3 regions of the Aquiflexum sp. genome follow, and region 2 is predicted to be linked to each of the others. Evidence: riboswitches for the same ligand, from Rfam matches in the RefSeq annotation. Region 2 holds a riboswitch; each other region holds the start of a gene.
The links. Region 2 has a riboswitch for S-adenosylmethionine ahead of ACZFYI_RS10400 (O-acetylhomoserine aminocarboxypropyltransferase/cysteine synthase family protein). Riboswitches for the same ligand answer to the same signal wherever they lie in the genome.
Positions count from the first base shown of each region.

Region 1: another riboswitch for S-adenosylmethionine. It lies ahead of ACZFYI_RS05625 (homocysteine S-methyltransferase family protein); the one in region 2 lies ahead of ACZFYI_RS10400 (O-acetylhomoserine aminocarboxypropyltransferase/cysteine synthase family protein).
Region 3: another riboswitch for S-adenosylmethionine. It lies ahead of ACZFYI_RS15695 (trans-sulfuration enzyme family protein); the one in region 2 lies ahead of ACZFYI_RS10400 (O-acetylhomoserine aminocarboxypropyltransferase/cysteine synthase family protein).

Region 1 covers NZ_CDSBKL010000056.1:1,306-15,174, reverse strand. The annotation lists gene ACZFYI_RS05655 (universal stress protein) at 1-456, shown strand, start outside; gene ACZFYI_RS05650 (Na/Pi cotransporter family protein) at 528-2,180, opposite strand; gene ACZFYI_RS05645 (PepSY domain-containing protein) at 2,233-2,796, opposite strand; gene ACZFYI_RS05640 (hydroxymethylglutaryl-CoA lyase) at 2,847-3,695, opposite strand; gene metF (methylenetetrahydrofolate reductase [NAD(P)H]) at 3,718-4,671, opposite strand; gene metH (methionine synthase) at 4,674-7,382, opposite strand; gene ACZFYI_RS05625 (homocysteine S-methyltransferase family protein) at 7,375-8,418, opposite strand; SAM riboswitch class I at 8,477-8,578, opposite strand; gene ACZFYI_RS05620 (RidA family protein) at 8,723-9,307, shown strand; gene ACZFYI_RS05615 (hypothetical protein) at 9,304-10,611, opposite strand; gene ACZFYI_RS05610 (PAS domain S-box protein) at 10,674-13,869, opposite strand, start outside.
Region 2 covers NZ_CDSBKL010000147.1:173-8,592, reverse strand. The annotation lists gene ACZFYI_RS10405 (homoserine O-acetyltransferase family protein) at 1-871, opposite strand, end outside; gene ACZFYI_RS10400 (O-acetylhomoserine aminocarboxypropyltransferase/cysteine synthase family protein) at 918-2,216, opposite strand; SAM riboswitch class I at 2,405-2,511, opposite strand; gene ACZFYI_RS10395 (DUF4097 family beta strand repeat-containing protein) at 2,842-3,798, shown strand; gene ACZFYI_RS10390 (YbjQ family protein) at 3,795-4,118, opposite strand; gene ACZFYI_RS10385 (amidohydrolase family protein) at 4,246-5,547, opposite strand; gene ACZFYI_RS10380 (amidohydrolase family protein) at 5,579-6,961, opposite strand; partial or broken gene ACZFYI_RS10375 (amidohydrolase family protein) at 6,981-8,420, opposite strand, start outside.
Region 3 covers NZ_CDSBKL010000318.1:253-4,885, reverse strand. The annotation lists gene ACZFYI_RS15695 (trans-sulfuration enzyme family protein) at 58-1,227, opposite strand; SAM riboswitch class I at 1,474-1,580, opposite strand; gene pth (aminoacyl-tRNA hydrolase) at 1,813-2,373, opposite strand; gene ACZFYI_RS15685 (50S ribosomal protein L25/general stress protein Ctc) at 2,462-3,034, opposite strand; gene ACZFYI_RS15680 (ribose-phosphate pyrophosphokinase) at 3,075-4,001, opposite strand; gene ACZFYI_RS15675 (2-phosphosulfolactate phosphatase) at 4,122-4,633, opposite strand, start outside.

The sequences.
Region 1 (13,869 bases), on a different contig from region 2:
TCCACCCTCCAACATGTGTTGAGAAATGCGGATTGTCCTGTAATGGCAGTCAAAAACACTTTGGATGGAAATGACCTCAGAAAAATGGTTTTTGCATCTATGTTTAATGAAGACTCAAGGCCGGCATTCACCAAAATGAAGGCGGTAATGAAAGATTTTCAGACCGCTGTCCATTTCCTGTATGTCAATACCCCATCCCATTTTGTCAATTCAGAAATTGCCGAATCCAGGATGGATGCCTATGCCAAAGGATTTGAAGACTTAGTGATACATAAGCATGTATATTGTCATGCAGAACCTGAAAACGGGATTGTAGAATTTTCAAAAAGTCGCAAAATCGGCTTTATTGGAATTGTTTCAGGCAATAGAAAAGGAATGGCGACTTATCAAGTCGGGGTGACTGATACGGTCATTTACAAGTCAGAAATCGCAGTATTGAGTGTTAAGGTGGAGTAACCATATTGACCACCAACTTTGTTTTTGTTCCTTCAAACCTTTGAAACCTTTTTTCAAAGGTTTGTTTTTTATCAAGGACTGACGTCAATAACTTCCTTTTTTTGGTGCTTCCAATGGATTACGGAACTGCCTAAGTTATCCAGTCCGCTAATTACCTGTTTGATGACATTGTTGAGTGTTGAGATGGGAAATTCAAGATTTTTGGACTTCAGATCTTCATACAATTCGGAAATCCAGATTTTGTATTGTTTTGAATTTTCATTGACCCAATTGGGTTCATTTTCAGGAATGGTATCTAACTTCTTATAGGCCTCCATTTTTTCAATAAAAGCAATCACATAGGCTTTAATTTTGCCATGAAGCGCTACTACGAGACGGTCTTCTTCATCTTCCATATCTCTGATATTGTGCATGACATCTTTGATGTCTTTGGCGGCAAAGACCATTGTCCTCAAGGCCAACATCAGGGAAGTCAGTTTTTGTGCTTCCTTTTCGCTTAAGAATTCTTCTTGTAGAAGAATATGGTATTTGGTGATTTCATCCTCGAGGCTCTTGATCCGGCTATATTCTTCAAGGAGGTTCATGGGCTGGTAAAGGATTTTACGCCATATAGACATGCCATTTTCTTTCAATTCTCCGTTTTCCAAAACATTTAAAATGAAATTGACTGTACTATCATAAGCCAATAATATTTCTTTTTCCAAAGCTTCCAAGGCCACAGAAGGGACTTTGGTACTGACGTTTTTGATATACTTGGACAATCCCTGAGGCTCATCTTTCTTGAAAAGTTTTTTGAGAAATTTTTCCAATGGATTGATAAACGGATAAAATATGATAATCCCTATAACATTGAGGAATGTATTGAAGAGAACCAACTCCATTAAAGGGTCCTTGACCGAAAATATGGTCATAGTAAAACGAAGAACAGAATTAAGGAAAAGAAATACCAAGATCCCGGTAACTACATTGAACAGAAAATGAGAGAAAGCCAAGCGCTTTTTATCAGCTGTTCCTCCCAAAGATCCGATTCCAAGGGTAACAGTGGTTCCGATATTGGCCCCGATTACCATCGCAGCACCTTCTGTCAGTCCAATCATCCCGGCATTCATGGTGCTCAATACAATGACTATTGCCGCCGAACTTGACTGCATAACTGCGGTAATCACCAAACCTACAATTAGATACAGCCAAGTACCGAAACCTTGGAACCGATCCATATCCATTCCTCCCGTGACTTCCTCTATGGAGGTTTTCATAAAATCAAGTCCCAAAAAAAGCAGTCCGAATCCGATAGAAATTGCTCCAAAGTTCTTGAGGTAAGGCCTGCCTTTGAAGAAAAGAAAAAGAAAACTGCCAAAGCCTAAAAACGGAAGGGAAAATGCCTCTACACTTAATTTGAAGCCCAAAGTAGCTACAATCCATGCGGTGGCGGTAGTTCCTAAATTTGCACCCAAAACCACTCCAAGTGCATTTTTTAGATTCAGCACACCTGCTCCCAAAAAAGCCAATACCATCAAAGTCACAAGGGAACTGCTCTGTAAAATTGCAGTCACAAAAGTTCCTGTCAAAACTCCCTTCCAGGCAGACCCGGTAAACCTATGCATCAAATGTTTCAGCGAGTTACCACCGATTTCCTTGATTGCGGTCTCCAATTGAAAGATCCCCCAAAGGAAAATGCCTATGCCAGCAAAAAATTTCCAAAAGTCAAAGTCATCCTGATTCATAACCTTACAGCCTTAAACAAATATAGAAAGCTATGGTGACAATTTGAATGATTTAGGGTAAAGGTCGGTTTTTTAAATTTTTGATCATTTTTGGTAAATACCAAAGGAAAAAACCCGTAAAACAAAGCAACAGCAAAACCAAGGAAGTCAAAGTGCTGTAGGTGATTTTGGAAATTTCTGAATCTGATTCTAGCAAAAAATCGAAAATGCTTCCATCATGGATTTTTTCTATCATGTCAGAATTTCTTTGGCTGACGGAGAGTATTTCACCCGAAAAGCCATCCACTTGGATTTCGGTAAAATGTCTCTTGAATACAATCTTTGCTATTCCCTTTTCCGGTCTGACATCTACCCTATCTATCAGATCACTTTTTTGGAGACTGTCTCTTGCAAAAGTCTTTCCTATCTCCATCATTTTTTCCAAAGGAATCCAATTGGAAGGATTTTCAACTTTTGTACTTTGGGTTTTGGGTATAAGTCCCCATTCTTTTTTCCAAGCCAAAAGAATAGCTGTGACACCAATAACCACAAGAAAAAACACAAAGAATATACTTATCCATTTGTGGATCCGTCTGTAGAATCTGGTCTGGTAAGCTTTTTTGGAAATTTTACTCATAAAAAAATGTCGAATATCTGATTGATCTATCCTAAAAAACAAAAGTCATCTCAATGGAACACCACATTGGCAAGCTTCATCGCCTCACCGAATTCCATCCGATTGAGATCCAATTCATAGCCTTCCTGTTCCAAAATCCTTATCAATGATTCTGTAGCAACATTTCCTACTAGATCATCTTTGGCCATCGGGCATCCCCCGAAGCCCAGCATCGCACTGTCAAACCTGAAGCAGCCCGCCTTCAGTGCAGCCATGATTTTGGGTTCAAGGTTATCAGGATGCGTATGTAAATGCATTCCAAATTCTATTTTAGGGTAGGATTGTGAATTGACAGTAAACAATTCTGAAATCAGTTCAGGCTGTGCAGTACCGACAGTATCTGCAAAAGAAATGATTTTGATGCCCATGTCATCTAAATTTCTCACAAAATCTGCCACCAATTCCGGGGAATAGGGATCATTATAAGGATTTCCAAAACCCATGCTGAGGTAGGTAACCAAAGTTTTACCTTTGATCTCAGAGAGGTTTTGAATATTCTCTATTGCCTCCAAAGCTTCAGAAATTGACTTATTGGTATTACGTTGCTGAAATGTCTCTGAAAGAGATAGGGGAAAACCGAGAAAATCGATTTCCTCAAAATGACATGCATCTTCTGCCCCCCTTACGTTGGCGACAATAGCAAGGAGCTTGGATTTCGTCCCAAACAGATCCAATTGCTCTAAAACTTCAGCAGTATCCCTCATTTGGGGAATGGCTTTCGGACTTACGAAACTCCCGAAGTCAATGGTATCAAACCCAACTTGCAGCAGTTGGTTGATAAAAGCAGCTTTAATCGCAGTATCTATGAATTCCGCTCTGCCCTGCATGGCATCGCGGGGACATTCCACCAATTTGATCATTGCTCTAATGTAACGAAATCCCTTAAAAGACTTCTTTGGCTATTTTATAAGTGGCATCTGCTTTACTCATGGTGTAATAATGCAATACCTCAACACCGTTGGCAACCAACTCTTTGCTTTGATAGATAGCCCATTCGATGCCTACTTCTTTTACATCTGCATTGGTCTTGCACTTTTCGAGTTCATCCATCAAGGCATCAGGCATATCCAAGAAGAACGTCCTTGGAAGCATACTGATTTGACCCAAAGTTGTGATGGGCTTCAATCCCGGAATGATGGGAACGGTGATCCCCAAAGCCCTTACATTCTTTACAAAATCAAAAAATTTCTGGTTGTCGAAAAACATTTGAGTGACGATGTATTCAGCACCGGCATCTATTTTGTCTTTCAAGTACTTCAAATCAAATTTCATATTTGGGGCCTCAAAATGCTTTTCGGGATAGCCACCGACTCCCACACAAAAATCAGTATGGAAACCTGTTTCAGTTTCTTCATGTAGGTATTTCCCATGGTTCATTCCTATGATCTGCTTGATCAAATCTTTTGTAAACTCATGCCCATTGGGTTCGGGCTTGAAGCTTCCTTCATTTTTTGGGGCATCGCCACGTAAAGCCAAGACATTTTGCACCCCGATAAAATTCAGGTCAATGAGCGCATTTTCAGTTTCTTCTTTGGAAAAACCTCCACATAGCAAATGAGGAACCGCCTCAACATGGAATCTATTCATCAATGCAGCACAGATCCCGACAGTACCGGGACGCTTTTTGGTGCTCACTTTCTCCAAAAGGCCATTGGGATGTTTTTTAAATATGAATTCTTCCCTATGGTAAGTCACATCCACAAATGGTGGCTTAAATTCCATCAATGGCTCAATCCCCACCAACAAATCTTTCAGGCTTTGACCTTTCAATGGAGGAAGAATTTCAAAGGAGAACAAGGTTTTCTCCGCCTGCGCTATATATTCTGTAATTTTCATTTCTACTTTTCTTGGACTTGTAATGATGGTGAATAAGCTAAATTCGGTGATAACCAGCGTTCTGACTGCGCTTTACTGACGCCTTTTCGTTTGGCGTAATCTTCCACTTGGTCCTCCCCTATTTTGCCCAATCCAAAATATTTACTTTCTGGATGGCCGAAGTAAAACCCGCTAACAGACGAGGTGGGATACATGGCGAAGCTATCAGTCAAAGTAATCCCGACGGATTTTTCTACCTGTAGCAAATTGAAAAGCGTTCTTTTTTCAGAATGTTCAGGGCATGCAGGATAGCCGGGTGCCGGGCGGATTCCTAGGTATTCTTCTTTGATCAAAGCTTCATTTTCCAATATTTCAGATTTGGCATATCCCCAAAGTTCTTTTCTGACCAACTCATGCAGGTATTCCGCTCCCGCTTCTGCCAACCTATCCGCCAAAGCTTTCAGCATGATGTCATGGTAGTCGTCGTGGTTTTTTTGAAATTCTTCCAGTTTGGATTCAATTCCCCAACCTGCAGTGACTGCGAATCCTCCCATAAAATCTGTTTTTTCAGGATGTATATAATCTGCCAAAGACCTGTTGGGCACTCCTTTTCCTTTCTTGCCTTGCTGACGCAAAAAATGAAACCCAAATTCGGATTCCTTCCCATTCATAACAACTATGACGTCATCTTGATTTCTATGGACAGGAAATAAATTCACGACTGCCTTGGCTTGTAACCATTTTTCAGCGATTATCTGATCAAGCATCTTGTTGGCTTCATCATAAAGTTTTTTGGCTTCATGGCCGACTACTTCATCTTCAAAGATTTTGGGATACCTTCCTGTAAGCATCCAAGTAGAGAAAAACGGGGTCCAATCAATATATTTTCTCAGCAAAGACAAATCAAGGTCTTGAAAAACCGTTTCTCCCAATTTAGCCGGAACAACAGGTTCATAATTTACCCAATCGATATAAACTGGATTGGCTTTGGCTTCCTCATAGGAGACAAGTTGTTTCACCTGTTGTTTGGCCTCATGCTCGATACGAAGTTGTTGGTAAGTTTCTTTGATCTGCTTGTGGTATGCTGCTTTGGTTTCCTCACTGATAGATTCACCTGCTATCGGAACAGACTTGGAAGCATCAGTCACATGGATGACTATGCCGCTATAAGCTGGATCGATTTTAACAGCAGTATGGATTCTAGAAGTCGTCGCTCCCCCTATCAACAATGGAATCTGAAGTCCCTGACGCTCCATTTCGGAAGCGACATAGACCATTTCATCCAATGAAGGCGTAATCAAGCCGCTCAGTCCTATGATGTCCACCTTGTTTTTGATGGCCTCATCGATGATTTTCTGAGCATCTACCATCACACCAAGGTCAATGATCTGATAACTGTTGCAGGCCAATACTACACCGACAATATTTTTTCCAATATCATGTACGTCTCCCTTGACGGTGGCCAAGAGGATTTTCTTGATGCTACTTTGTTCGGCATTGTAATCCAAATCTCCGACTTTGGGCATGAATGGCTCTAGGTAAGCAACAGCTTTTTTCATCACCCTCGCAGATTTGACCACTTGGGGAAGGAACATTTTGCCCTCTCCAAATAAATCACCAACCACATTCATCCCATCCATCAAAGGACCTTCGATGACCTTGAGCGGGTTCTGGTATTTCAATCTTGCTTCTTCAGTATCTTCAATGACAAAGTCAATGATGCCTTTGACCAATGCGTGTTCTATCCTTTTTTCAACAGGAAACTCTCTCCATGCTTCGTTTACAATTTCTTTTTTTCCGGAAGCTTTTACTGTTTCCGCAAATGAAAGCAATTGCTCAGTGGCATCTTCTGTCCTATCAAAAAGCACATCTTCCACTTTTTGAAGTAGGTCCTTGGGAATATCATCATACACTTCAAGCATGGTTGGATTGACAATTCCCATATCCATTCCGTGCTGTATGGCATGGTAGAGAAATGCAGCATGCATCGCTTCTCTCACAGGATCATTGCCTCTGAAAGAAAAACTGACATTACTCACACCTCCACTGACTTTGGCTCCCGGAAGGTTCTGTTTGATCCATTGCGTAGCGTGAAAAAAGTCTAGGGCATTTTTTCTATGCTCATCCATTCCTGTGGCTACAGGGAAAATATTCGGATCAAAAATGATATCCTGAGGATTGAACCTGACGATATTTACAAGAATATCGTAGCTTCTTTTACATATATCAATTCTTCTCTGATAAGTATCGGCCTGACCTTTTTCATCAAAAGCCATAACGACTACCGCCGCTCCGAATTTTTTGATGGTTTTTGCCTGATGGATAAATTCGGCTTCCCCGTTCTTCAAACTAATAGAATTGACTATTCCTTTACCTTGGATACATTTCAATCCGGCAAGGATTATTTCCCAGCGGGAACTGTCAATCATGATCGGAATCCTACTGATTTCAGGCTCTGAAGCGATGAGGTTAAGGAATTTTTTCATAGCAGCCACACCATCTAGCATGCCTTCATCCATGCAGACATCCAATACCTGCGCTCCTCCTCTTACCTGATCCAATGCGATTTCAAGAGCTTCATCATATTGGCCGTTGAGGATCAGTCTTGCAAATTTCTTTGATCCGGTGATATTTGTTCTTTCACCGACGTTGACAAAGTTGATCTCAGGAGTGAAAACCAAAGGCTCCAATCCTGACAACTTCATTGCCTGGTGTTTTTTGATTTTACTCATCTCCTGCGTTTACAAATTCTATTTTTCTCGGAGCATATTTCTCCGCTATTTTCGCTATGGCCGCAATATGCTCCGGTGTGGTGCCGCAGCATCCTCCCAAAATATTCACATGGCCTTCTTTCAAAAAGTCTTCTATCTGTCCCGCCATTTCATTTGCACCCTGATCGTATTGGCCAAATTCGTTGGGCAAACCGGCATTTGGATACGCAGAAACAAGGAAGGGTGCATTTTCAGCCAAGACTTTAAGGTAAGGCCTAAGTTCTTTTGCGCCCAAAGCACAATTCAACCCTACACTGAACAAAGGAACATGGGATACAGAAATCAAAAACGCTTCTGTAGTTTGTCCTGAGAGTGTACGTCCTGAAGCATCTGTGATGGTTCCCGAAATCATGATGGGAATGCCTCCTTCTTCAGGATTCAAAGGGATATTTCTTTCTTCGAAAACCTCTTGTATTGCAAAAAGAGCAGCTTTTGCATTGAGAGTGTCAAAGATTGTTTCCACCAAAAGAATATCGGAACCACCATCCAACAGTCCCCTCACCTGTTCTTTATAGGCATCAGACAATTGGTCAAAGGTAATGGCACGATATCCCGGATCATTGACATCAGGAGATAGGGAAGCTGTTTTATTTGTAGGGCCCAAAGCACCTGCCACAAACCTCGGTTTGGACGGGTTCTTGGCGGTGGATTCATCTGCTACTTCGCGTGCAATTTTGGCGGACTGGAAATTGATCTCATAAGCCAAATACTGCAATCCATAATCTTCCTGTGCAATAGAAGTTCCACTAAAAGTATTGGTCTCAATAATATCAGCTCCTGCTTCCAAATAGGCCGCATGGATAGATTTGATGACATCAGGTCTCGAAAGCGAGAGCAGGTCATTGTTGCCTTTAAGCGGTTTGGGATGGCTGGCAAGTTCGGGGGTCCGGAAATCCTCCTCAGTCAGCTTAAAACGCTGAATCATGGTACCCATGGCACCGTCGAGGATAAGGATTTTATTCTTGGCTAGAGAGAGTAATAAATCGGTTCTGTTCATGAATATGGTGTATCAAAAACTTATGCGAGCAAGAACCGGAAAAAAGAATTCATTCTTCCGCTCATCTTCTTCCGGCTTTTCCGGAATAGGAATTAGCACCTTGTAAAATCAGGTTGCCAAGACTTCATAGGGCCTTTCCCTCAGTCTTTCTCGATAAGCAATTCAAATTTAAATGCAAAAATTGAATTTTGTGGTTTTTTATAGAGATTCTTTAATAGAATAGGTATATATTTCTTATATCTGTGAAATCAGAAACGATTCCATGAAAAAAGTTTAACCTCTAAAATTCCATCAATTCTGTCTTATGAAATTTGAAAACCTTCACACCAGATCCATTTCTTTTGCTTTATCTTTTATGTTTTTGCTTTTCACCTTTTCCTGTAGCACTCCTGAATCTCAAACCCAAAAAATTTCCGAGGATACTTGGGACGCCGAACAAAAGCTCAAAGACTTGGGGATTGTCCTGCCTGAAGCAAGTTCGCCGGTAGCCAATTATGTCAATGCGGTCAGAACCGGTAACCTGCTTTTCCTTGCCGGAAAGGGACCCGGCCTTCCCGATGGCTCTTATATAACCGGAAAGGTAGGTCAGGATTTGACCATTGAGGAGGGAAAAGAAGCTGCCCGTATGGTTGCGATTAACCAATTGGCTGTACTAAAAGCGGAATTAGGCGATTTAAACAAAGTCAAACGGGTGGTAAAAGTATTGGGAATGGTCAACTGTGGCCCGGATTTTACCCAACAGCCACAGGTCATCAATGGATTTTCTGATTTGATGGTAGAAGTATTTGGAGAAAAAGGGAAACATGCCAGATCTGCTGTGGGTATGAATGCATTGCCGATGAACATCGCCGTAGAAGTGGAATTGATAGTAGAGATCGAAGACAATTAATGCTTGATCCCTACACTTAGCTGGAAGTAGGGATTAGACATATATCCTGACATTGGCAAGTCAAGTAGTTTGTAATTGGCCAAAGGGATTTCATATCCGCCGTTAATTCCAAACATCAACTTGGAAGAATGGTTTGGAGAAATAGGTATTCCATATGCAACAAAAACCTCAGGCTTAGCCATCAGTCCTCCTTTTCTCAAAAACGCATCATGTAAAGGTTCTTCAAACAAACGGGGAAAATCAGGTTTGGCATTGTCTAGCAGGCTGTAGCGGATATTGCCATACCCTATACCACCCGTCCCTCCCAGTTCGAGGTTTTTCCTTTCAAAAAATTTCATCCCTACATTTCCATATACCCTTAGGCTGTTTAGGGTATGGCTTTTTGATTCGTTTGCCTCTTCTGAAAGTCCAAGGTTGTAAAAATCAAACCCATATAGTAATCCCTTGCTTTCCCCCATAACTTTCAATCCAATATTGTTTGGTCTTCCTTTAAAAGGAGCAAGTCCATTCTGTTCTAAGACTGCATTGAACTTATCCGGCTTTGTAAAATGAAATCCATAAATCAAATGGGCACCTATTGCAGCATCTTTGTAAAAGAAATTGTGATCGGGAATTGTAACCCCAGCTCCCAACCTTATGAAAGCACCACTTTGGGTACTGTTAAACCTGATTCCGTTTAGTTTCCAGGAATCCTCAAATGGACTAAAGGAATAGCCAAACCTTGCCAAAAGCTCAATCGCTTCCTCCCTTCCAGGAATAGGTATGTCGTAGCTCATCTGAAACCCAATTTCGGTAAGAAATCCTGTCATGTTCAGTGTACCTTTATGGAGATTGCCATCCCTAAGTATAAAACCATGTTCAGGATTCTGAAAAAATCCCTCAAGGTCTTGTTCAGGATTCTCTTGAAGCATCTGGAAATTTAAAAATCCTGTACCTACCGACATGTAATGGATCAATTGGAAATTTCCTTCTTCAGTAAATGCAAACCCCACATTTAGATTAAATCTCGTGGTATGGTAATCGATCTGGTATCCGTCAAAATTTGATTTTGGCCCGCTGTTTTGTAGTAGTTCCAAACCAAGTATAAAGTCATTGAATCTGGTGATATAACCAAAAGTTAGATTGGAATAGCTGTTCCTCATCGGAGAAAGCCCCTTATTTGCCAACATCTGGTTAAACTCCCTGAGGTTGGCGCCGGTTTTTCCAAATGTCATATACATCGTAGTCCTATTGGACTTCTGAATCTGGGAAAAAGAATGAAATCCAAAAGAAAATAAAAGTAGAAGTACTAAGAAAAGCCTCATACCATTTTGTTTGACTTCAAAATTATAATGAAAGAGATAATCGCTAGCTCCTTTTTTCAAATTTATGGCTTAAGGTATTTGAGTATTTTGGTATAAAGATTATCGGGGTTAAACGGTTTGCTGATATAATCATCCATTCCCACTTTATCCAATTGGTCTTTAACTTCAATCAACGAAGAAGCTGTCAGTGCAATTATTGGAACATTCCTCTTTTTTTCATCTTTCATATTTCTAATCAACTCAGCCACTTGGAACCCATCCATTTCAGGCATCTGAAGGTCAAGCAATATCAAATTAAAATTCTGCTTCATGTATGCTTCAATCGCCTCATTTCCGTCATTGGCCATTACCACATTCTTTACTCCCCACTTATTTAGAAATTTCTTGATCATGATCTGGTTTACCAGGTTGTCTTCTGCCACCAAGACACTGGCTTCTTGAAGGAATTGTAATCCATCAGAATGACTTTTGTCTGTAAGGATGGCTTTAGCATAGGGTTTTTCAAATGTTGCAATAAAAGTAAATCTGGTTCCTCCTTCTTCCCTCTGATAGGCTTTGATCTCGGCTCCAAATAATTGCACCAATCTTTTGACAATGGCGAGTCCAAGGCCTGTTCCACCATATTTTCTTGTTGTGGCTGCGCTTGCCTGAGTAAATGCTTCAAATACCAGGTCTAGCTTGTCTTTGGAAATTCCTATACCGGAATCCTCAAAATCAAACCGGATAGTAATTTTTCTTTCATCCTCCTTCTCATTTGTCAACTTGATTTTTATAAAACCTTTTTCAGTAAATTTTATGGCGTTAGAAACCAAATTATTGACTATTTGACCCAATCTCACCGGATCGCCAATTAGGTTTTGTGGTAAAGATGGATCAGTTTCAAATATAACATTTAGGGCTTTTTCCCTTGCTTGGTAGGAATAAGAGTGAAGGATTCTATTGAAAACATTATTCAATTCAAAATTGACTTTTTCAAGCTCAACTTTCCCTGAATCAATTTTGCTGTAATCCAAAATATCATTGATCAAACCTAACAGGTTCTCAGCCGAAAACTGCAAGGTTTTCAGGTTTTCAAGCTGATCCGGTCGGGGCTCATCCTCAATCAAAAGGTGCGCCATCCCAATTACTGCATTCATTGGAGTCCTGATTTCATGACTCATTATGGACAGAAACTGAGACTTGATTGTAGATGCCTGTTCTGCCCTTTCTTTGGCGTGGAAAAGTTCCTTTTGGGCTTCTTTAAGTTTGGTGATATCTCTTGCAATTCCGGTATAGTACATTTTTTTCCCTTCCTCATCAGTTACCAACTTCCCGTTGGAACTGAATACCCGATAATCTCCGGCAAGGTGCCTTAGCCGGAATTCGAGATATTGGTTTTCTTTAAAAAAATTCGGCTCGGATTTACTTCTTTCTGCAAACGCAGAAAGGTCATCAGGATGTAGAAAATCAACCAACCTCCGCCGCATCACTTCTTCTGAAGGATAGCCAAGGAATTGCTTGACATTAGGCGATATGTATGTCAAGGTCATATCTAAATCCAAGGAGAAAATGATCTCTGTGGATTCCTCTACAAGTTTTCTGTATTTTTCTTCATTCTTTCTCAGACTTTCTTTTGCCTGATGCTCCTCATTGATATCTCTCAATATCCCGAGTGCATATTCAATCTCTCCCCCATACATAATGGGACGCACTGTGATCTCATATACCCGTCGACGGAAAACGAGATGCTTTTGGATAATCTCATTTTTGAGCAATGCCCGGGTAACAATTGGTTGGATTTCGTTGAGATTGCCAGGATGGACTTCTGCCAAGGTCTTTCCTTCAAAATCCTTTGCCGTCATTCCCCAATCCGCAAAATTTGTGCCTTGAGCTACTATATACCTCAGATCCCTATCAATCAAAAATATACTTGTCCCGGGAATATTGGAAGCCAAAACCCGATACCTCTCCTGACTTCTGAGGATTTCTTCCCTATTATATTTCCTCTCTGTAATATCCTGTAAGATTCCTTCATGGACAAAAATTCGGCCCTCCGAATCATACACTTCCCGGGTTCTATCTTCTACCCATCTATATGAACCATCTCCCTTTCTGATTCTGTATTCTCCTGAAAAAGCCGGGATACCGTTTTCATTTTCTCTGGCATAATGGTAATCCAAAAGCCTGATCACATCATCCGGGTGAATCAAATCAAGAATACTCGTTTTCGAGTTTACCAGTTTGGAAGAATTATATCCAAACTGCCTGATATTTTCGGTAATATAAAGGATTCTGAAATTTTCATTCGGATCAACAGTAAACAATACAGCAGGACTGTTTTCTACAATCATTTGGGCTTTTCTTGCAATAGCTTCCTGCCTGACTTGAAGGGATAGGTTTCTGATCACAAAAGAATAACCGATTTTCTCCTGATCATCATTTAAAAATTGCTGAACTGAGACTTCATAGGGGTCCACTACTCCTGTCCTTAGCTTGAGTTGCATTTGTTTGGTGATTCCCTCATTGGATTTCAGGCTTCCCAAAAGCCTCTCCAAAGTGTTTAAATCTTCAAAAATAAACTCAAAAAGGTCTGTAATTTTCCCTTGAAAGTTTTCACTCTCTGCTATTTTACACTCTTTTAGACCTGCTTTATTAATATAAATTATTTTGAGGGAACCATCGGTTACCACGATAGGATCGTCCACTTGGGTCAGAATCTGAGACTGGAGTTTCAGATAGTTTTCAGCATCCTTTTTATGGGTGATATCCGAGCAATACCCAAAAACCTCTACCTCCTCACTGTCCCGAATCTCCCTAACCTGTATGGTGAAGCTTATGAATTTTTCCTTTCCCTCTTTGGTGAAAATACTGAATTCTCCGTAAGTGGTACTTCGGGTTTTGACTGCAATTTTTAATTTTTCAAGGAATTCCCTTCTATCACCTTTTTTTATTCTGCTCAAAAAGCCCGTAAAGTCTGAGGAATAAATATCCTCCTCCAAATCAAATATTCTCCTTAGCCCTGAAGAATAAAAAATCCTTCTTTTGGTATTGCTGAATCTCCAAGAGCCTGATTTAGCCAATATTTCTGTTGAAGCAAGGAGCTTTTCATTGCGTTCAAGCCTCTTTTTAATAGCTCTGTTGATAAAACTACCGGCATAAACATCTCCCAATTGCCGGAGAACATATTCATCTTTTTCGTGCCAGGCTCTTTTTTCATGGACAGCATCAAGTCCAAAGAAACCTATCAGTTTGTTTTCTGAAAAAATGGGAATCAGGACA
Region 2 (8,420 bases):
CTTTGGAGGGTATTTGTTTCAAAACTTTTTCTGTTCCCCCGCGACCGCGTCCGAGGTCATGACTGTCCATAGCTTTGCTTAGCACCCAATAAGAGAATGCGTTGAACCTGTTTCCGAGCTTTTGACCTTGGTATCTGAGATAGGAAGAGATTCGGAAGTTGTCAAGTTTTTCTTCCGTATCGCTTTGCTTCAGTGCAAAATCTTCGGGATGCCTGTAGGAAAGCATGGCAATCGCCCTTGCAGCTTCCATTCCTTTTTTTCCGGCATCGGGATGGTTTTCTCCCCATGTACAATCGGATTCGATCGCCATCCTTTGGGTTTCATTGAAGCCTATGGTCCAAGGAGAAGTCTTGGCATTGGAAGCGAGGATGATGGTGTTTTTGACCTGATTTTGAAGAAGATAAGCCCACTCAATAGCAACCTGTCCACCTAGCGAACCTCCAATGACGGTATTGATGGTATTGATTCCAAGATATTCTCTGAGGTGATCCAATGACCTCGCCATATCTCTTGTGCTGAGATTTGGGAAATCGTAGTAAAATGGTTTTCCGGTCACGGAATTTTCTGAAAGCGGACTGCTTGACCCGTAGCAAGAACCCAAGAGATTGGCACAGACGATGAAGTATTTGCTTGGATCGTAAAACTTATCTTCTCCAACCATTCCATTCCACCATTCCTGAACTTTGGCATCACCGGTGAGCGCATGGATAACCCAGATGACATTGTCTTTGGCTGTGGTCAGACGTCCTTGGGTGGTATATGCCAGTTGGAATCCGGGAAGAGACTCTCCGGACTCCAAGTCAAATACGCCCTCATGCGTGTAGGTTTCTTGCGCCATATCAATAATCAGGTAGTTGCTTGCTACATTCATTACTCTACTTTTGGAATTCTATTCAGGCTAATTTGCCTTTAATTATTTAACTGTTAAAAGCTTGCTCTAAATCTGCTTTGATATCCTCAATATGCTCTATTCCCAATGAAATCCTCAAAAGAGTAGGAGTGACCCCTGCAGCGGCCTGTTCTGACTCACTCAACTGCTGATGGGTAGTTGCAGCAGGTTGGATGATCAAGGTCTTGGCATCGCCGACATTGGCAAGATGGGAGATGAGCTTGAGGTTATTGATGAAGTTGGAGGTGCTTTCCTTATCTCCTTTCAATTCAAAACTCAAAACCCCACCAAATCCGTTTCTCAGGTATTTCTTGGCAAGTTCATGGTAAGGAGAGGATTTCAAACCCGGATAATTTACCTTCTGTACTTTTGGATGAGCTTCCAGCCATTGGGCAATGGCGATTGCATTGTCTACAGTCCTTTGTACCCTAAGAGACAAAGTTTCAAGACCCTGCAATAATAAGAAGGAGTTGAACGGACTGAGTGCCGGTCCAAAATCTCTTAGACCTTCGGTTCTTGCCCTGATGATAAAGGCCATATTAGGAAGTCCCAAAGGATTGTTTTCTCCGAATATTTCCCAAAATTTCATCCCGTGATAACCTTCGGATGGCTCGGTGAATTGAGGGTATTTTCCGTTGCCCCAATTGTAATTTCCTCCATCGATGATTACGCCACCGATCGAAGTGCCGTGACCACCGATCCATTTGGTGGCGGAAGCGGTGACGATGTTTGCACCGTGCTTCAATGGCTGAAACAAATAGCCGCCGGCACCAAAGGTATTGTCCACTATGACAGGAAGGTCATGTTTCTTTGCCATGGCGGCGATGGCTTCAAAATCAGGGATGTTGAATTCAGGGTTTCCGATTGTTTCCAGGTAAATGGCTTTGGTTTTGTCGTCAATCAGTTTTTCAAATTCTTTTGGGTCATTTCCCTTGGCAAAACGGGCTTCAATCCCGATTCTTTTGAATGCGACTTTGAATTGGTTGTAAGTACCTCCGTATAGGAAAGAGGTGGAAACGAAATTTTCTCCAGTCTGTAAGATGTTGTTCAGGGCTAAAAACTGTGCAGCCTGTCCTGAAGCAGTCGCCAATGCGGCCACTCCACCTTCCAAGGCAGCGATGCGTTGCTCAAAAACATCCGTAGTAGGATTCATAATCCTGGTGTAAATATTCCCGAATTCTTTTAGGGCAAAAAGATTGGCCCCGTGTTCAGCGGAATTGAACACATAGGATGTCGTCTGGTAAATAGGCACCGCGCGGGAATTGGTGGTAGGATCAGGAACCTGCCCGGCATGCAATTGTAAAGTTTCGAAGCGATAGTTTGACATGGTATCTTTGGTTTATGTTGTGGTTAAAAATTATAGATTTATACAGGATTAAATTTAAACCTTTTGATTTAGTAAAAGAAAAAAATTATCAATGCATACCAAAAGGCATATAAATTTTTTATCAAAAATGCATTTAAAGATTCTTTAAAGAAAGGAAGTGTGAAAGAAGGGATAATCATGACGTTAAGAATTTATATTTCCAGGAAAGAATTTTACCTGGCAGGATTTGGCACCTTGGATTTTCCTGGTTGCCAGAGGGTCGCTGGGCCTGTCTCTTACCTCTTCTTTATAAATCCTTACACAAAAAGTGAAAGGATAATGCAAATTAATACCCCTGCGCTGTGAATTGCAAAATATCTATGAAATTATTTTTCAATTTGTTTCATAGGGATAATGTGCTTGTATTTTTATTGACCTCAATTATTGCGGGAAGATTTCCTAGTACTTGAATTTTTTTTTAATTCCGAATAGGGGTACCTCAGGGTTTGGTTGTCATAGGTGAAAGGACAAAATGTTATGAATGTTTCCATCTAATAATGACCATCAATTTAAAAATGGGATTTTGGGAATTTTCTGGAGAGTTTGGAAAAAAACTAAATCAAACCAACAAATAAATCTAATTATCATGAACACTATTAATTTGAAATCCAGAGTTTATATGAGCGTTTTGGGGTTTTTGGCCCTTGTAAGTCTCAATTCTTGTTTGGACAATGACCTGGGTACCGTTTCGGAAATCAACCAAGACTTCAGCGGCATTACCTCTGTGGAAGTTGAGGGAGCGTTTCTTGATGTTTCCTATGAGGGGCAAACAGGACAGCAGGAAGTTTCCTTATCGGCCTTGCTAAAATCTAATTCTGGCAAAAGGTATGAAATTGTTTACAATGTCATTGATGATACCAAATTGAAGATTGAAGTCAAAAAAAATGGGGGAATTTCCGGCAACCTCAAAAATGAGGGTTATATCAGGTTGACTGGGCCAAAAGCCATGCTGTTAGAACTTGAGGCGAGTTCTGGCAAAGTCACTGCCAAAGATGTGGTCAGTTCAGAGACAAAGTTACTTGTAAGCTCAGGAGAGATTTATGCCAAAAACATCAACTCCACCCAAACTTCATTGAATTCTTCCTCGGGTAATATTTATGCGGAGGATATTGCCGGAAAAGTGGAGGCTTCTTTATCCTCAGGAAATATTGAATTGGTACGTGTAGATGGCAATGTCAGTGCAGAAAGTTCAAGCGGTCAAATTAAACTTTCAGATGTAAATGGGATGGCAAATTTAACCATCAGTTCAGGAAAGATAGAGTTGTCAAAAGTAAAGGCTTTAGGAAAAGCTACTTTGTCATCCGGTCAGTTGTTTGCCACAGAAACAGGATTAAGCGCAGAAACTTCTCTTAAAGCCTCATCCGGAAATATTTATATCCAGACATTAAATGATTTGAGGGACTTCAATTTTAACATTAGCTCAGGCTCTGGATCTGTAAGGGTAGGCGATAGCCAAGCTTCAGGAAACTTGGTGATCAATAACGGATCCGCTTACACAATCCGAGGCGAGGTGAGCTCAGGGAAAATTGAAATAGTGAATTAAAAGACTTTTTCAATTTTGACGGCAGTACCCGCTGCCGTCACCATGAGCATTCCGTCTCTGATGGTCTCATAGTCTAAGTCGATTCCGACAATTGCTGTTGCACCAAAGGCCCTTGCCTGCATTTCCATTTCAGACATTGCAGTGGCTTTTGCTTCCCGCAATACCTGTTCATAGGCACCCGCCCTGCCACCGACAATGTCTGTGATACTGGCAAAAAAGTCTTTGAAAACATTGGCCCCAATTATGGTTTCTCCCGAAACTATGCCGAGGTAGGCAGTAATTTTATATCCCTCCAAACTTGGTGTTGTGCTTACTATCATCTTGTTTTTTTTATGGTTTATGATTTAACTCTTACGGAAATCCTCCCATAAGATGTTTGGTATTTTAGCAAAATTCTCAAAAAAATAAACCGTAGCTTTTTATGCTACGGTTTATTTTTGGCTTAAATCAATTTTCTTTAAGTCCCGGAGACCGTTGTAAAAACTCCTGATAAAGTTTGATATGTCTGTTGCTCATCGGCACTCTATATCCATCGATGAATACATGTCGAATTTGGGTTTTGGTTTCGAAAGGATCTCCCGTAGAGACAAATAAAGTGGCGTCCTTTCCCTGTTCGATTGAACCCATTCGGTCAGCAACTCCGAAGACCTCTGCTGCATTGATGGTGACAGCTTTTAATGCTTCTTCTTTGCCCATTCCATAAGCAGCCGCAAAACCGGCATTAAAAGGCAGGTTTCTTGTATTCTCAGCATCATTTGACCGGATGACAACTTTTACACCTGCTTTGGCCATTTTACCTGGATTGGTATAGGCCGCATCAAACCTGTCCGAATTTCTGGTAGGGATAGAAAGCATAGGTCCTGTGATCACTGGAATTTTGGAAGCAGCGATTTTATCAGCAACCCTCCAGCCTTCACCTACTCCTGTAAGGATGGCTTTCACATTTTTGGATTGGATCCAGTCAATTGCTAGGTTAATATCAGTGGCAGCATTTACTTCCACGAGCAAGGGTAATTCTCCCGCTACCACTTTCGCCAATTGCTCCATCTCAGGATAATAATCTAGTTCAGCATTGGCTTGCTTCAGCTGATGGAAGGTGACCGCTCTTTCCCAAATTTCATTCAGGGTTTTTTCAGCTTTTTCAGCTTCTTTTTTGATGTCCTCATCACTTCTTCTATCCCAAGTGCTTCGACGAGCTGAGGAAGGAAAATTGAGTACGACTCCTTTGAATCCCGCATACATCTGATCCGCTGTATATCCGTTGAGGTTGATCAAAGCGGCAGTACCCGGGAAAAGCCCTCCAGATGGAGTGGCCAAGGTGGTAGTGACTCCACTCACTCTTGTCACAGGAATAGCCACAGAGTTTGGGTTTACAGCCACTATCGCCTGCATGTTTGGCGTTACCTGACCAATTTCGACGTAATCCTGTGTTTCAGGTACAGAATTGACCTCTACCAATCCAAGCCTGCTACCGCCATCAAACATCCCCGGATATATAAAATGTCCGGTACAATCAATTACTTCTGCATCTCCTGCCGGAATATTTTTTCCGACAGCCTCAATTTTTCCATTGGAAATGAGGACGCTTCCGTTTTCAATATTTCCTTTGGTTACAGTGACTATGGTTGCGTTTTGTAATAAGAACCTCCCATTTCTTGGCTTTATAAATTCTCCATCAAACTGGGCATTGGCCAATAATGGTAAAACCAATAAAGCGACTGTAAATATGATCTGATTTATCTTCTTCATCTTCAGTATGTTTTGATCTTCCATTTAGATTTTAGTGTTCGTGGTCGAATAAGCTTCTACCAAAGTTCGTAAAGAAGAAATCTACCCCGTGCATACACTTGTGATCATGTTCTTTTAAGAATATAGGCTCTATGGATTCCGTTGCCGCTACCCTCAAACGCATGTCATTAGGATCCTCATTGATGTCAAAATATTTGACACCATCCACAAAAGTCATCTGTGGGATAGCATAAACAGACAGTGGATGTTCATTGAAAATGACCAGGTCTGCCTGTTTTCCTTCTTCGATTGACCCCACTTTATCAGCTATGCCAAGCTGTTTGGCAGGATTGATGGTGATGAGTGCCAAAGTCTGCTCATCCGTCAATTCTCCATAACGCTGTGCTTTTCCTGCTTCGTGGTATAGGTGACGGATCAGTTCTCCTGAATCTGAGTTGATAGAAGTTATGACACCGTTTTGTGTAAGGATGGCTGCATTGTATGCAGTAGAATAATAGACCTCAAATTTGTATGCCCACCAATCGGCAAAAACAGATGCACCCATAGTGTAAGCAGCCAATTCTGGAGCAACTTTAAAACCTTCATTGACATGGGAGAAAACAATTTTGGTGATGCCAAATTCTCTACAGACATTGATCAGCATATAGATTTCATCAGCCCTGTAAGAATGGCAATGGATGATGATTTTGCCATCCAGAATTTCCGCAAGAGTTTGGAGTCGTTCGTTATATGCTGGGGGAACGGGTGTTGCCCCTTTTACTTTCATCGCAGTATTATAGGCCTCCCAAGACTTTTTGTATTGAATGGCATCATTGAAGCCATTTCTGATTACCGCTTCAACACCCATTCTTGATCTTGGCTGTATGCCATTTCCCCTGCCATGAACTCTTGTAGGATTTTCCCCTAAGGCAAATTTTATGGTTCTTGCCGCATCTTTCATGATCAGGTCATCCGGAATACCGGATCCGTACCTGTGTTTGAGCGTAATGTTTTGTCCTCCAATGGCATTGGCCGAACCATGCATGGCATGTGAAACAGTCACGCCTCCTGCGAGAGCCCTGTATAAGCCGATATCGTAGGGGTCTATGACATCTGCCATTCTTACTTCCGAAGTAATTGGGGCAGTTCCTTCGTTGACCGCATCCAAGGCCACATGGGAGTGGGCATCAATGATTCCCGGCATGAGGTATTTTCCTTTTGCATCAATAGTCGGGATATTCTGTGCAGTAAGTCCCTTTCCTATTTTTTTGATGATGCCATTCTCCACTAGTACATCTGTATCTTCCAAAACACCTTGTGTAATGGTAAGGACAGTGGCGTTTTTGATCAATAACGAACCTTTCTGGGTTTGTGAATTTACCGGATTCCAACCCATCACCATTATAGCTGCTATGATATAGATTATCTTTTTCATGATTTCTGGCGATTAGCGATTAAAATAATTTGGGTTTCTTGATGGCATTCATCGGAAAGCTTCCATATTCTGACAACGATAGGTTTCCTGTGATTCGGTCCCCTTCTACTTCTCCGCTGACATTGACTACCAAAGCCATTCCACCAGCAGCTACATCAAATGAAAAGGTAAGACTGGAACCTGAAAGACTGATGTTTTTCATTTCCGAGCTGGTTTTTCCTCCCCCTGCGGGATTATCGTAGCTTATTGAACCTATATAGGAATTCCCCTCTTTTTTTATTTCCAAGGTACCTGAAGAACTTCCAGCTGGAGTATCAGAAGTATATTCCCAAAATCCATCTATTTCTACAGTCCCATTAGAACCGCTTTTTTCCCCATTGCCGTTTTTCTTGGGTTTGATTTCATAATCAAACATAAACCCATCTGCCACCACATGCTTGACCTGAGTGTCTTCGTTTAACAAAGGGCCACTTAGGATTACCATATTGGCTAACTTTCCTTTTTCCAAAGTCCCTGCAAATTTTTGGATCCCTAAGATATTTGCCGGGTTGATCGTAAGTGCTGCCAATGCAGTATTTTCTGTCAATCCGTTTTCGGCCATTAGGCGTAGATTTTTGAATGTGTCTCCGCTTTTTGCGCTTATAGTTGTAAAGCCGAATGGAATCCCCGCGGCTTCCAAAAATGCTGCCTGCTTCAGTGTGTTTTGATAAGCTTCCTGAACTCTTTTGGTTCTTGCCTGCATTTCTTCAGATAGTTCCTCCATTTTGGCTTTGGTTACTTTATCCTCAGGCAAATTGAGGTGAAGTAAAACCTGTGCATTTACAGCCTTGATTTCATTGGTCACTTTCTCAACATCGTGTACGCCTAGCAAAATAAGCCTGAAACCATTTTCTTTTTGTAAAGAAATTGCTCTTCTGATTTCTAGGTCGTTGGAAACCACAAACATCACAGGTATATTTTTATCCACTACAGGATAGAAAGCTTCATAAGTTTTGTTGATTTCGGGCCTGTTGAGCCCTGAATTCGACGCAAACAGCTTACTGTGTCTAGAAGACAATTCAGCATTTTTGTAGACATCCCTGAATTTTGCCATGATCCCAAGTGGTGTGCCGGGGTATACTCTTGCACCACCTCTTGCACCTTGGAATTTCACAACCATTGCAGAGTTTTGTGATAAAATATTGGTGGAGGAGGAATTTCCAAATACCACTATGGCCGTCTTTCCGGGGATCATTCCGCCATCCGGTATCAGCTGGACTATGGTAAATCCACTTTTTCTCCAATCATTCACCTGATTGTTTTTGGGATCATAGGTATCTATTACATTTCTCCATGGAGTAATACCTGCAATTTCATCAGGAGGGTTGGCAGGATTGAAATCGGAAGGCTTTTCAGGTTCGGTGAATTTACCAACTCCGGCATTACCTGCACCGTCTATAAAACCGGGATAGATAAAAAG
Region 3 (4,633 bases), on a different contig from region 2:
ACAAATGAATAGTTTTTTTGTGCTTTTTGGAGTTCAAAAAAGAAATTTTGAAACAATTTATCTTGAATGGTTCAAAGCATTTTCCACGTCTTTGATGATATCTTCATGATGCTCCAAACCAATAGACAACCTCACCAATCCATCCGAAATCCCAACTTTAGCTCTTTCTTCCACCGAGAGTTTGCTATGCGTGGTAGAAGCCGGATGGGTGATGATGCTGCGGCTGTCTCCGAGGTTTGGAGTGATAGAGATCATCTGAAGGGAATCAATGAATTTCTGTACCCTTGCCAATCCTCCTTTCAAGGTCAGGGTAATGATGCCTCCCCCTTGTTTCATCTGCTTTTTGGCAAGATCAAATTGTGGATGGGAGGGGAGGAAAGGATATTTAACAAAGTCAATCTCTTTGTTTCCTTCAAAATAGGTAGCCACTTTCAATGCATTTTCACAATGCCTATCCATCCTGACTGCCAAGGTTTCCATGCTTTTTGACAAAATCCATGCGTTAAAAGGGGAGATCGAAGGTCCGGTATGCCGGGTAAAAAACTCTACTTCCTTGATCAGTTCTTTTTTGCCCAAAATCAATCCACCCAAAACCCGGCCCTGTCCATCAATATATTTGGTCGCGGAATGGGTGACGATATGAGCTCCCCATTTTGCAGGTTGCTGAAGATATGGAGTCGCAAAGCAATTGTCCACTACTAAGATTAGATTGTGGGTAGCGGCAAATTTCCCCGCCCATTCCAAATCTATGATTTCCAATCCCGGATTTGAGGGTGTTTCTATAAACAGCATCTTGGTGTTGGGCTGCACAAGTTTGTCCCAATGTTGAAAATCCGAAATATCTCCGTAAGTGGAAGTAATTCCCCATTTTGGAAATATGCGTGTAAGCAATTGATGAGTAGAACCGAAAAGAGAGCGAGAAGCCAATATATGGTCTCCTTGCTGCAAAAGGGATGCAATACTTCCAAACATGGCAGCCATTCCGGAGGAGGTCGCAATTCCGGATTCTGTACCCTCAGCTGCACAAACTTTTTGAATCAGATCAGAAGAATTAGGATTTGAATACCTTGAGTAAATATTTCCTTCGATTTCTTCGGCAAACATCTGTCTGGCTTCCTCAGCAGAGTCAAAAGTAAAACTAGAAGTCAGGTAAATAGGGGAGGAATGCTCCCTTTGGCTTGATTTGGAAGCACTTATTCGGATGGCGTCAGTTTCGAAATGAGACATGGGAATGGTATTTAGTTATTGGTTAATAGGTTAGAGATTTTTTTTAATAAGGAAACATGGGTTTGCTTAAAGACAGAATGGGAAAAAGCCCTGAGAAAATTCATATAAGCATTTATCACCCAACTAAAAAAATTTATAGAGATCGAGACCGGTGGTATTTCTTCGTACTTCGTACTTGGTACTTCGTACTTAATTTTTTCGAATGTTTCCGATAAATGAAGGGTAATCTGAAATTGCATAATGTCTAATTTATAGGTCCCATTAGTTGGGCAGGTTTTGGCACCTTTCGCGATGTGTCGGGATGGTTGCCAGAGGGTCAGCGAGCCTGTTCTCTTGCCTCTTCTTTATAAATCTTTGCCTGAAGTGTACACAAAGTAAGTTTCCAAAAAGTTGATTTCAAAAGATTATTCCATAATACTTTTTTATTGAAGAGAAATACTATTGAAATAAGGCTGATATAAAGTAGAAATTCAATGGAAATATGATAGAAATAAAGTTGAAATAAGATTGAAATAGATATTTATAGATACTGGATACTGGATTTGGGTAAGATTTGTTGTCTCACGTCTCAAATCTCATGTCTAATTAATCATTAAACTGAGTCATCGTCATGTTGATCCCAACAGTGCAAAAACTCAGAACCATATCAATGGCTTTGTCCATGAAAATCGGAAGTTCATCGATTTCCTGCTGAGACCACCTGCCGAGGACATATTCTATTTGTCTTCCTTTTGGGAAATCGTCACCGATCCCAAACCTCAACCTCGGATATTCCTGTCCTCCTGTGAGTTCTTCAATATTTTTCAATCCATTGTGGCCTGCTGAAGAGCCTTTTCCGCGCATCCTCAATTTACCAAAAGGCAAAGCCACGTCATCTACAATGACCATGATGTTTTCTTTGGGAATACCCAATTCCTTAATCCAATAATTCACTGACTTTCCACTGAGATTCATGTAAGTGGTTGGTTTGATCAGATATATCTGCCTGCTTTTGTATTTGAAGTTGGTGCTGAAAGCTAGTCGGTCGCTTTTCCAAGATACGCCTTGTTTGTCGGCGAGTCGGTCTACAGTCAAAAAACCCACATTGTGTCGGGTCAATTCATATTCAGGACCTATATTCCCAAGTCCAACAATCAGGTATTTCATCAATTCTTATTTTGTATTGCTGAGCAAAAATAAAAAATCCTGCTTAAGGACTAAGCAGGATTTGAATTATTGATATTAAGAAGCGGAATTATTCAGCTTTTTTACCTCTCAACGCTCTTGGGATTCCAATAGAGATGATCGATACATTTGGACTTGTCAAGATGTCAAATCCTTCTGCTTTAATTTCGCCCACTTTTACTGATTTTCCAAGGTCAAGTTTAGATACGTCAACTCTGATTTTGTCAGGAAGGTTGGCAGCAAGTCCCTTTACAGCAATTTTCCTTGTTTTGAATTCCAATTTACCACCTTTTTGAACTCCGGGAGCAGTTCCTACAATCTCCACAGGGATTTCAAATTTGATAGGTCTATCAGGGCTAAAAGCCAAGAAGTCAGCATGTATAAGTACATCACTTACGGGATGGAATTGTGTGTCTTTCAATACAGCTTTCATTTTGATGCCTTCGATATTCAAGTCAACCATGTGCACATCAGGTGTGTAAACAAGGTCTCTGAATAGGATGGCGGGAGAATAAAAGTGGATTTGTTCTTTGATGACAGGACCGTAAACAACACAAGGTACATTACCTTCTTCACGGATCTGATTCAATTCTCCACTCTCGAGATTTGCTCTTTTAAACCCTATAATCTCTAATGATTTCATAAATTTTTTAATTTGTTTGTATATAATTGATTAAGTAATCCTAAATAAATAATGCACTGATTGAAGTGTTTCCTGTAACTGCATGGATTGCTTTCGCAAAGAGATCAGAAACAGTAAGAACCCTAATTTTCGAAGAAGCCTGCTTCACAGGGATAGTATCAGTGATAACCAACTCTTTTAAGACAGAATTTTCGATGTTTTGATAGGCGTTTCCCGACAAAACTCCATGAGTTGCAATAGCCCTTACCGAGATGGCTCCTTTTTCCATGAGAATCTGGGCAGCTTTGCAAAGTGTACCTGCGGTATCTACCAAGTCATCTACTAAGATGACATCTTTCCCTTCCACTTCTCCAATCACTTGCATGGACGCGATTTCATTGGCCCTTTTCCTGTGCTTGTCACAGACGACCATTTCTACTTCGAAATGCTTGGCATATGCTCTTGCTCTCGCAACGCCTCCTACATCAGGAGCTGCAAAAATCATATTGTCCAAGGCCAGCCTTTCCAAATAGGGCACAAAAATAGCTGATCCATTTAAATGATCCAAAGGAATATCAAAAAAACCTTGAATTTGTCCTGCATGCAGGTCACAGGTCATAATCCTGTCTGCACCTGCCGAGGTAAGCATATTGGCAATTAGCTTTGCCGCAATAGAAACACGGGGCCTGTCTTTCCTGTCTTGTCTCGCATAACCATAATAAGGAATCACCGCACATACCTTATAAGCACTCGCCCTTTTGGCGGCATCTATCATCAGGCATAATTCCAAGAGGTTGTCTGCAGTGGGATTGGTCGTCTGAATCAAAAATACAGTACAGCCTCTAATGGACTCATTGTAACTTGGTGACAACTCTCCATCACTGAATTTGGAGAGGGTAAGGTCTCCGAGACGTTTTCCGTAATGTTTGGCAATTTTTTCTGCTAGTTGAATGCTATTGGTTCCGGAGAATAGTTTAACCTCAGACATGGTGCTTGGCTTGATTTTCTATTTAAAATTAGGGATTTTCTATGCTGCAAAGGTATGTAAAATTGATTGCTTTCTGAATGAAGCCTGTAATTATTAGAATTTAATTCGGTTTTTGTTGCCTTATGAATGTTTAGCAATAAGTTCTTCACCTGATAGGATTCCAACAATATCATACATGTCAATGGAGAGACAAAAATCAATATCAGCCTCTATATTATGGTTTTGCAATCTTTTGGCATGGGAAGCTTGACCTAAAAATATCTGAAGCCTATGGGAATTGCTTTCATAGAGACTTTTCAAAGCAATCGCTGAGTCACAGTCTGTATCGAAGTTCGGATGTAAACTACTTACCAAAGCACCTGCATACAATGAATCTTCCAAATTGAATTTCCCCTTCCAACCTGCACAAAGTATCAAAACATCCTCAGTCTGACCAATGAGATATTTTGCCGTGGCTTTTAGATTCACAAATGCACCTAGTAAAACTAGGTTGGCATCAATTTTGGTTTTTTCTATAGCCAATGTACCGTTGGTGGTTGTCATGGCAATTTTTTTGCCTGCAAATGCATGGTTTAGATATGCCAAAGGAGAATTTCCAAGTTCGAATCCTTCTGCTTTCAGCCCGTTTCTTT